One region of the Rhizobium sp. LjRoot258 genome, then DNA from elsewhere that is predicted to be linked to it. Evidence: predicted binding sites of a transcription regulator. Region 1 holds the regulator's gene; the other holds the start of a gene.
What was found. Region 1 encodes LexA, which represses DNA repair genes until DNA is damaged. Its sites were predicted from a motif close to TGTTCNNNNTGTGTTCNG; they were not measured.

Region 1 (5,639 bases):
GCGGCCCTGAAGCGGCAGTATCAAGGTCGCGTGGAGCTGATCGGCGTCGGCGGCGAGGGGCTGGACGCGCTGGGCCTGCGCTCGCTTTTCGATTTCTCCGAACTGTCGGTCATGGGCATCACACAAGTGCTTTCGAACCTGCCGCGGCTGGTTCGACGCATTCGAGAGACGGCGGCGGCGATCATCGCGGCAAAGCCGGATGTGCTTATTATCGTCGACAGTCCCGATTTCACCCATAGGGTCGCCAAGCGTGTGCGCGTGGCGCTGCCTGAACTGCCCGTCGTCAATTATGTCTGTCCAAGCGTATGGGCGTGGAAGGAATACCGCGCGCAGCGCATGCTCGCTTACGTGGACCAGGTGCTGGCAGTCTTGCCCTTCGAGCCGGAAGTGATGCGCAAGCTGGGTGGTCCGCCGACAATCTACGTTGGTCACCGTTTGACTGCCGATCCGAACCTGCTGGACGCACGGCGCCAGCGTGCGCAGACGAAACCGCGAAGTGAAACCGACCGCAAGACGGTGATGTTGCTGCCCGGTTCGCGTTCGTCCGAGATCATGAAGCTGCTGCCGCATTTTGGCGATGCCGTGAGCGAGCTGGTGGCGCGCAACGGCGACGTGCGCTTCGTTTTGCCGACCATGCCACGACGCGACCCCATGATCCGTGATCTCGTCAAGGATTGGACGACCAAGCCGGAGATCGTGACAGGGGTGGAGGCGAAGTGGCAGGCATTCGCTGAAGCGGATGCGGCCATGGCCGCGTCCGGGACTGTCGTGCTGGAGCTTGCGCTGACCGGTGTTCCCTGCATTTCGGCCTACAAGACCGACTGGATCATCAAGCTCATGACCAGCAAGATCAAGACGTGGAGCGCGGCCCTTCCGAACCTGATCGCGGACTACACTGTCGTGCCCGAATATATCAATGAAGTCGTCCGAGGCGGCAGCTTTGCACGCTGGATGGAGAAGCTTTCGGCAGATACCTTGCCGCGACGGGCGATGATGGAGGGGTTTGACGTCCTCTGGCAGAGGATGCAGACGGAAAAGCCGCCCGGAGAACACGCGGCTGAGATCGTTCTCGACGTCCTTCAAAAGAAAAAGCCCGGCCATTTCTGACCGGGCTCTTTGCTGTCTGCTGTCGCGGTTTAGCGCTTGGAGACCGGCAGGTAATCGCGCTGCGGCTCGCCGATGTAGAGCTGGCGCGGACGGCCGATACGCTGCTCCGGGTCTTCGATCATCTCGTTCCACTGTGCAATCCAGCCCACCGTGCGGGCCAGAGCAAACAACACGGTGAACATGGTCGTGGGGAAGCCCAGAGCCTTGAGCGTGATGCCGGAGTAGAAGTCGATATTCGGATAGAGCTTCTTTTCGATGAAGTATTCATCAGTGAGAGCGATACGCTCCAGTTCCATTGCAACCTCGAGCAAAGGGTCGTCCTTGACGCCGAGTTCGCCGAGAACCTCGTGCGTCGTCTTCTGCATGATCTTGGCGCGCGGATCGTAGTTCTTGTAGACGCGATGACCGAAGCCCATGAGGCGGAACGGATCGTTCTTGTCCTTGGCGCGGGCTATGTACTCCGGAATACGGTCGACAGTGCCGATCTCGGTCAGCATGTTCAGCGCTGCTTCATTGGCGCCCCCGTGAGCCGGGCCCCAGAGGCAGGCAATGCCGGCGGCGATGCAGGCGAACGGGTTTGCACCCGATGAGCCAGCGAGGCGGACCGTCGAGGTCGATGCATTCTGCTCGTGGTCGGCGTGCAGGATGAAGATGCGGTCCATGGCGCGCGACAGCACCGGATTGACGACATATTCTTCGCACGGAACAGCAAAGCACATGCGCAGGAAGTTCGAGGCGTAGTCGAGATCGTTCTTCGGGTAAACGAAGGGCTGGCCGACGTGATACTTGTAGGCCATGGCCGCAAGCGTCGGCATCTTGGCGATCATGCGCAGGCTTGCGACCATGCGCTGATGCGGATCCGTGATGTCGGTGGAGTCGTGGTAGAAGGCCGACAATGCACCGACGCAGCCGCACATGACAGCCATCGGATGCGCGTCGCGGCGGAAGCCCGTGAAGAACCGGCTCATCTGCTCATGCACCATCGTGTGATGCGTGACGCGATAGTCGAAATCCTTCTTCTGGGCCGCGGTCGGCAGTTCGCCGTAGAGAAGCAGGTAGCAGACCTCGAGGAAGTCGCCATGCTCGGCAAGTTGCTCGATCGGATAACCGCGATGTAGCAATACGCCGGCATCACCATCGATGTAGGTGATCTTCGATTCACAGGATGCGGTCGAGGTGAAACCAGGATCGTACGTGAAGGAAGCCGTGTGCTTGTACAGGGCGCCGATATCAATGACGTCAGGGCCGATCGTGCCGCTCTTGACGGCGAGATCGACTGATTTATCACCGATTTTCAGTGTTGCGCTTTGTTCCGTCATGCTGATCCTCCAAACTGGCGGTTGGCGCCATAAAAGCGCCATAGGGTTAAGCGTCGTCGACGATAGCTATATGATCGCGCGCCCAATGCCAAGTTCCCGTGATGCCATTTTGTGCATCGCAGTATCAACTTTTGGGCACTGCTGCGATGAGCCCTGCGCATAGCAGAAGCTGATGATTATCCTTGGCTTTTCTGGCTTCCGATTTTCCTTCAGATTTCAATCGATTATTGTTGCCTCGAGCCTGAAGAGCTTGCTTTGTGGTTGCAAGGGGGCTGTTTTTCGGCGCAGATGCATGCCGGGGTTGAAGCCATTTGTGAGACAGGCCGCCCCCGGCGCGGATGCGCTTGCTCGCGTGGCAGAGCGTTCTTTGTCCGGGCTCAATCTGGTCAAAAGCCTCCGCGCGCCTTCCGCACGCAATCACCCGTCTCCTGGCCAACGTGGGTTACGACCGCGACGCTCAGCTGCTCTTCGTGGTTTCGACGCGCGGTGGCGACGGAGATGGATCATGGGCGGTTCTTCGTATTTTCTCCGGTCTTCCTCGGGGCCGGCGCCGCCCTCTGGTTTGAGCTCGCAAGTGACCGGCCAACGATCCGCCTTGGGGCATGGTTTGTTGCGTTGGCGCTGATTTTCGATCAATGGCGAAGGGCGCTGGCGGCGGAGCTAGACCAGCTACCGAGTACTGAAGCGTATCGCCCCTGACCGGCGGCGGGGACAGCGAAGGCCAAGCTCCAGGACTCTCGGATGAGGAATTGCGTCATGCCCGCAATGCGTTGCGGCAGCCTCTGCGACGGGCGTTGAAAACCGCGTCGTTTGCCTGAAAGGCGCCTGGCGCACCGCCCCGCACGATAGCGGCTACGTTCTGACAATCGTCGAAAACCTCGCTTACGTCGGCGCTGCGTGCGATACCGCCGATATCGTCGTGACGCCCGTTCGCCTGCGTGCGACCGAATGCCGGTCGGGCGCACTGCTGTTCACCGGAGAAATCCTGCGCGGCTCTGGCGCCGCCGAGGGGATAGACGACCTGGGCTCACCCGTCGTTACGGCCGCCTATACCACGCTTGACCGCCCCTGGATGCCGCATCGGGCGTACAACTGGCGAAGCGGCACGTTTGACGGTGAGCCGCCTGCCTCTAATGATAACGACGAATGAGGCCGACGAGCTTGCCCTGAACCTTGACGCGGTCGGGTCCAAAAATACGCGTTTCATAAGCCGGGTTCGCGGCCTCAAGCGCAATGGAGGCGCCCTTCCGGCGGAAGCGCTTGAGGGTCGCTTCTTCGTCATCGACGAGTGCGACAACGATGTCGCCGGGATTTGCGGTGCTGCCATTGCGAATGATCACCGTGTCGCCATCGAAAATGCCCGCTTCGATCATCGAGTCGCCCTTGACCTCAAGCGCATAGTGCTCGCCTGGGCCAAGCATGTCGGCCGGAACCGTGATGTCGTGAGTATTGTTCTGGATTGCCGAAATCGGCACACCGGCGGCGATCCGTCCCATAACCGGTACAGAGGCGGAGCTGCCGTTGTCGGCATGTGCTACCGGTTTCGGTGGCGCAACCGGTTGCGGTTTGCCGAGACTGCCTTCGATGACGCTCGGCGAAAAGCCGCGGCGGGGTTGCAAGCTCGGGTTATATGCCTCTGGAAGCTTGATGACCTCCAGGGCGCGGGCCCGATTCGGCAGTCGGCGAATGAAGCCACGTTCTTCGAGCGCTGTAATCAGCCGATGAATGCCTGACTTCGACGCGAGGTCCAAGGCATCTTTCATTTCATCGAAAGAAGGGGGGACACCGGACTCCTTCATTCGCTCGTGAATGAAGAGAAGAAGCTCCTGTTGTTTGCGCGTCAGCATCGAAGTTGAACCCCAGAGTCGTGAAACAAAGCCAGAACAGACACTATATGTTCCATATGTGTTCCGCAAGTGCCTAAATTTTCGTAAAACTTGCCCGCAACTTGTTCAGTTTTCTCAGCTCATTTGACTGAAAGCGCCGAAGGGGGTTGCATTGTCCTGCTACCCGGCGCACATCTTCGCAAATTCCGGAGAGTTGCTATGAGCGAAGCGCATCCGCTGGACCACATCGTGCTGCCGGTCTCCAATATTGGGCTCGCGCGCGAACGTCTCGGAAAACTAGGATTCACCGTCGCGCCCGATGCCCGGCATCCGTTTGGAACCGAGAACGCCTGCATATTCTTCTCCGACGAAACTTACCTAGAGCCCCTGGGGGTCGCCAGCGCGGAACTGCACGAGGCGTCGGCAAAGAAAGGGAATGTCTTCACCGCGCGTGATCGCGCCTTTCGGTTTCGATGCGGGGATGATGGATTCTCTGCCGTGGTCTTCGCGACCGCAGATGCCGATCGCGACCACGCTCGGTTCCTTTCCGAAAGGATCAATGGCGGCGAGATGCTGCAGTTCGAGCGACCGATGAAGATGCCCGATGGATCGGAGGCCACAGCCGCGTTCAAGCTCGCTTTCGCGGTGGATCTGCGGGCTCCGGACTTCTTCTTTTTCACGTGCCAACGGGTCAATCCGCTGCCGGCCGATCGAAAAGCGCTGCATGTGCACGCAAACGGCGTCCATGGGATCGCAGAGATCGCTCTGGTCTCGCCAGATCCCAAGGCGTTCGGATCATTCGTACGCGCAGCGGCGCACAGCCCGGTCATTGTCAACGACGCCTTCGGCGTGAGCGTCGTCACTCCGAATGCCAGGATCAGCATTCTATCCCCCGATGGATTGTATGCCTATTTCGACCTTCCTGCAGCGTCGACCGATCGCGGCCTGAGAGGCATTGCCATCGTCTTCAAGGTCGACGATCTTGCCGTGACAGAAGCGCATTTGGCTGCTAACGGGATGACCTACACGCGCAAAAACAATCGAATTCTGGTGAAGGCGGCTGCCGGGCAGGGCGCGCTCTTCGCCTTTGAGGAGAAACGATGAGCCAGACAAAGTCCGAAGTCGTGGTTGGCGAAGGCGCCGGCCGCGTCACCTTTTCCAATGCCGGTAAGCTGTCGCTGATTGCTGGGCCCTGCCAGATGGAGAGCCGCGACCATGCCTTCATGGTCGCCGGCGTGCTAAAGGAACTCTGCGACAAGCTTGGCCTCGGCCTCGTCTACAAGTCCTCCTTCGACAAGGCGAACCGCACCTCGCTGTCGGCCCAGCGTGGGATCGGCCTTGAAACGGCGCTGGAGGTCTTTGCTGACCTCAAGAAGGAATATGGCTT
Region 2 (5,639 bases), 870 kb from region 1:
GTCCGTCTTGTTCTGCTGCGCACGCTTCCAGCCCGGCGTCGAATAAGAGTTGGCGAAGGGATCGGCCTTGTCGAAGCGCGATTGGCCGTAGCCGCCGCGACCATAGCCGCCGTAGCTCTGCTCGGCTTCCGCCACTTCGACATGCGTTTCCGGCAGTTCATCGAGAAAACGCGACGGGATGGTGGATTGCCAGAGACCGTGGATGCGTCGGTTGGAGACGAACCAGATGTGGCAGCGGTGCTTGGCGCGGGTGATGCCGACATAGGCGAGGCGGCGTTCTTCTTCGAGGCCGGCGCGACCGCTTTCGTCGAGCGAACGCTGGTGCGGGAAGAGACCTTCCTCCCAACCCGGCAGGAAGACGGTGTCGAACTCCAGGCCCTTGGCGGAATGCAGCGTCATGATCGAGACGGCGTCGAGATTTTCATTCTGCTCGGCGTCCATGACCAGCGAGACGTGCTCCAGAAAGCCGCGCATCGATTCGAAGCTTTCCATCGAGCGGATGAGTTCCTTCAGGTTTTCGAGACGGGTCGGCGCGTCGGCCGACTTGTCGTTCTTCCACATGTCGGTATAGCCCGACTCTTCGAGGATCTGCTCGGCAAGCTCGGTATGGGGCGTATTTTCGAGCATTCCCTGCCAGTGGCGGAACGATTGGACGACATCGAAGAGAGCCTTGCGGGCCTTCGGCTTCAACTCGTCGGTCTCGATCATGTCGGCGGCTGCCGCCAGCATCGGGATATCGCGGGCGCGAGCGTAATCGTGAAGGGCGCGCACCGTCGTGTCGCCGAGACCGCGCTTCGGGGTGTTGATGATGCGCTCGAAGGCGAGGTCGTCGGCAGGCTGTGCGACGAGGCGGAAATAGGCCAGGGCATCACGGATCTCGAGGCGCTCGTAGAAGCGTGGGCCGCCAATCACGCGGTAGTTGAGGCCCAACGTCACGAAGCGGTCTTCGAATTCGCGCATCTGGAAGGAGGCGCGCACGAGGATCGCCATGTCGTTCAGCAGATGCCGCTTGCCATCGGGATCGCCGCGCTGAAGCTGCTCGATTTCCTCGCCGATTTCCCTGGCTTCCACTTCGGAATCCCAGGAGGCGTGCACCTGGACCTTGATGTCTTCGGGATCGCTGCGATCGGTGAAGAGCGTCTTGCCGAGGCGGCCTTCGTTGTGAGCGATCAGATGGCCGGCCGCACCGAGGATATGTGCCGTCGAACGGTAGTTGCGCTCCAGCTTGATGACCTTGGCGCCCGGGAAATCCTTCTCGAAGCGCAGGATGTTGTCCACCTCGGCGCCGCGCCACCCATAGATCGACTGGTCGTCGTCGCCGACGCAGCAAACGTTCTGCTGCTCACCCTTGGGGCGCTGCGCGAGCAGCCGCAGCCACATGTACTGGGCGGTGTTGGTGTCCTGATATTCGTCGACGAGGATGTAGCGAAAGCGGCCGTGGTACTCCTTCAGAAGATCCGGGTTCTTCCGGAAAATCGCGATCGGGTGCATCAACAGATCGCCGAAATCGCAGGCGTTCAGCGTCGAAAGCCGTTGCTGGTAGGCGAAGTAAAGTTCACGGCCCTTGCCGTTGGCGAAGGCGCGTGCGTCGCCTTCCGCGATGTCGCCGGGGCCGAGGCCCTTGTTCTTCCAGGTGTCGATCATGCCGGCGAACTGCTTGGCAGGCCATCGCTTGTCATCGAGACCTTCCGCCTGGATGAGCTGCTTGATCAGACGGACGACGTCGTCGGTATCGAGAATCGTGAAGTCGGAGCGCAGGCCGACCATTTCGGCATGGCGGCGCAGAAGCCTCACGCCGATCGAGTGGAAGGTGCCGAGCCAGGGCATGCCCTCAACAGCACCGCCGACGAGCACGGCAATGCGCTCCTTCATCTCGCGGGCAGCCTTGTTGGTGAAGGTGACGGCGAGGATCTGCGAGGGGAATGCGCGGCCGGTGTTGAGGATATGGGCAATGCGCGTCGTGAGGACACGTGTCTTGCCGGTGCCTGCGCCCGCGAGCACGAGGACGGGGCCTTCCAGCGTTTCGACGGCTTCGGTCTGCTCGGGGTTCAAGCCGGAAAGGTAATCGGGGCGCTTGCCGCCATCTCTAGCGGCCATGGCCCGGGCGGCGAGCCCTCCGGCGGCGGAAGCGGCGGGGGTCGGCTGCTTGCGCGGCGGCTCGCCCGGCTCTTCATCGAAGAAGGGGATATCGTCGAAACTATTGCTCATGGCGCGTAATGTAGTGATTCGGGATGGAAAGACCAGAAAAGATGTTCTGCTTTCATTCCGGTCGGATGGCTGTCCTCAGCTTGTATCTGGCGTGAGAGGGCAGCAACGGCAGCGAATTGCCGGCATGTGGGGCGAGATTCGTTCCCGGCGGTACCGCATCCCTCATAAACGTCAGAAAACAACCGTCATTTGACCCGAACGAAGAGACTCTGCGAAAACCTGCGCGGAGCGATTGGCCGATACTCCGTCGATAACTCAGTCTTGATATTACAATTCAGTAATGAGGGGCCAATTCGCTTGCCGGTGATCAGCAAAGAGACAATATTGTCGCAGACGTGCGGCAATTTGTCCTGCGAACGCCTCTTTCGATAGACCCTGGACCAGCCTCTAGTCCCTCTGGAGACGTGAATGCCATTTTGGAAGCAGTTTATAGTTTGCCTTGTCGTGATTGCTGCCGGCTTTGCTGGATGGGTTTACTTTGTGCCGGGAGCTGGCGAGACGCTGCGCAAGGCCGGCTTTTCGGAGGTTTCCAAGCTGGCGCCCGACGAGGCTGTACCGCAGCTGGCGGCCAGTGGAGAAGGGCAGTCGAGGCGTCGCGGTGGCGGCGCCAATGCCCCCGTTCTGGTCGCCACGCAAGCCGTTGTTCGTGGCGTCGTCAATGATCGGTTGAGCGCCATCGGCACAGGGGATGCGATCCGCTCCGTCGTAGTGATGCCGCAGGCGAGCGGCACGATCCGCGAAATCCTCATCAAATCGGGCGACAGGATCACCAAGGGGCAGGTCCTTGCGAAGCTCGACAGCGAAGAGCAAGTCATCGCTCGCGGTCAGGCGGATGTGGCGCTGAAGAGCGCCATCGAGAAATCCAGTCTCTACCACAACATCAAATCCAGCGTATCGCGCATGGATGTCTTCGATGCCGAAATCGCGGAGCAGGGCGCGCGGCTGCAGCTGCAGGCCGCCGAGCTCAATCTTGAACGCCGCAGCATCGTTGCGCCGATCGATGGCATCGTCGGCATTATCCCTATCAACATCGGCGACAACGTCTCGACAACCACGCCTGTCGCGACGCTCGACGACCGAACGGAAATTCTTGTCGACTATTGGGTGCCCGAGCGCTTCGCCAACACCATAACGGTCGGCCAGCCGGTTGAGGCAACGTCGGTAGCCCGGCCCGGTCGGGTGTTCTCGGGTGCGGTCGAAGCAATCGACAACCGCATCGACGCCGCCAGCCGCACAATGCGCGTTCGGGCCCGCATCGACAACGCATCGGACGAGCTGCGCGCCGGCATGTCCTTCAATGTCGGGATGAAGTTTGGGGGTGACCGATATCCGGCGGTCGATCCGCTTTCGGTCCAGTGGGACTCGCAAGGGGCTTTTGTTTGGAAGGTCGTCGACGGCAAGTCCGGCAAGGTACGGGTCAGTATCGTGCAGCGCAATCCCGACTACATTCTCGTCAAAGCCGATCTGAAGGATGGCGATGCCATCGTCACCGAGGGCCTGCAGCGCGTCCGTGAGGGCGGCGGGGTGCGGGTTGCCGGCGAAGTCGCGTCGAATTCGGAGCCTGCCACGCAATGAACGTGATCGAGATGCAGGACAAGCCGGCTTCCGGCAAACAGACCTTTACCGCGCTGTTCGTCCGACGCCCCATCCTTGCGCTGGTCTTCAATGCCTTGATGATCGTCGCCGGCCTTGCGGCCTATGGCGGAATCGAAGTGCGCGAACTGCCTGATGTCGATCGGCCCGTCGTGACCGTTCGCACCACTTTCGAGGGTGCGTCGCCGCAGACGATCGACCAGGAACTGACGAAGGTGATCGAGGGCGCGGCCGCTCGCGTCAGCGGCCTCAAGTCGATTTCCTCCAGTTCGCAGTTCGGCCAGAGCCGGGTGACGCTCGAATTCTCCGATACAATCGATCTTGCCGTCGCGGCAAACGATGTGCGCGACGCCATCGGCCGTATCGCAGATCGTCTGCCCGAGGAGGCGGATGCGCCGCAGATCGTCAAGGCGGATTCGGATTCTCAGCCGATCGTGCGACTTGCCGTGACCTCGTCCAAGCTCAACATGGATGACCTGACCCTTCTCGTGGAAAACCAGGTCATCGACCGCCTTGCCTCGGTCGACGGTGTTGCCGATGTCGAAACCTATGGCGACCAGGAGAAGGTGTTCCGTGTCGACGTCAACCAGAGCGAACTTGCCAGTCGCGGGCTGACTGTTGGCGATCTGACGAAGGCGCTGTCGAGCGCTGCCCTCGATATGCCGGCCGGATCGTTGAAGAGCCCGACGCAGACGATCGTCGTGCGTGCGATGGCGAGTCTGCAGACGCCGGAGGATTTCGCCAACGTCATTTTGCAGAACCGCGTGCGCCTCGGCGATGTGGCGAACGTTACGCTCGGACCGCGCGACGGACAGACGGCACTGCGCTCCAACGGCGTTCCCGGCATCGGTCTCGGCGTCATCCGCCAGGCGCAGTCGAATACGCTGAACATTTCGAACGGCATCAAGGACGCCGTTGCCGAGCTTTCGAAGACGCTTCCCGAGGGCACGCGGATCGCCGTTACCAGCGATGATGCCGTCTTCATCCAGGGGGCGATTCATGAGGTCGTGCTGGCATTGATCTTGGCCGCCGTCATCGTTACCGGCGTGATCTATCTTTTCCTGCGGGACTGGCGCGCGACGATCATCCCTGCCGTCAGCATGCCGGTGGCGCTGATCGGAACGCTTGCGGCCGTCTATCTCGTCGGCTTCTCGATCAACATCCTGACGCTTCTTGCAATCGTGTTGGCCACAGGTCTCGTCGTGGACGACGCGATCGTCGTTCTCGAGAACATTGTGCGCCGCCGATCGGAAGGCATGGGGCCGCGGGCGGCGGCCGTGCTTGGCACACGCGAGGTGTTCTTTGCGGTGATCGCGACGACTGCGACGCTTGCCGCAGTCTTCATTCCGCTTTCCTTCCTGCCGGGGCAGGTGGGTGGCCTGTTTCGCGAATTCGGCTTCGTGCTGGCCTTCTCGGTCGGCCTCTCGTCCATCGTCGCTTTGACGCTGTGCCCGATGCTTGCCTCGCGGATATTGACGAAGGAGATGCTCGAGGACCATGGCCTTCTCGGCCGTTTCGGCACCTGGTTTGCTGACACCTACCGGTGGTCGTTGCATGCCTGCCTGAATGCGCCGCTCGTCGTCATCGTCGTTTCCGCGATTTTCGCGGGAGCGGCTGTGCTGGCCTTCTCGACGGTTCGAAGCGAGCTGACGCCGAACGAAGACCGCGCCCTGGTGATGATGCGCCTCACAACACCGCAGGGTTCCAGTCTCGAATATACCCGCGACAAGATGCAGCGGGTCGAGGAATATCTTCAGCCGCTCGTCGACAGCGGTGATATCAGCAACGTCTTTTCCATCTCCGGGCAAGGCGGACAGGTCAACAGCGGCTTCATGGTG

Region 2: a site for LexA is predicted at 2,251-2,268, ahead of ACSQ9D_RS11125 (ATP-dependent helicase). Genes of this name have one in related genera too.

What each region holds. Positions count from the first base shown of each region.
Region 1 is NZ_CAXUST020000001.1:1,366,606-1,372,244, forward strand. It holds gene lpxB (lipid-A-disaccharide synthase) at 1-1,107, shown strand, start outside; gene gltA (citrate synthase) at 1,137-2,426, opposite strand; gene lexA (transcriptional repressor LexA) at 3,557-4,273, opposite strand; gene ACSQ9D_RS06905 (VOC family protein) at 4,472-5,356, shown strand; gene kdsA (3-deoxy-8-phosphooctulonate synthase) at 5,353-5,639, shown strand, end outside.
Region 2 is NZ_CAXUST020000001.1:2,234,804-2,240,442, reverse strand. It holds gene ACSQ9D_RS11125 (ATP-dependent helicase) at 1-2,208, opposite strand, end outside; gene ACSQ9D_RS11120 (efflux RND transporter periplasmic adaptor subunit) at 2,617-3,783, shown strand; gene ACSQ9D_RS11115 (efflux RND transporter permease subunit) at 3,780-5,639, shown strand, end outside.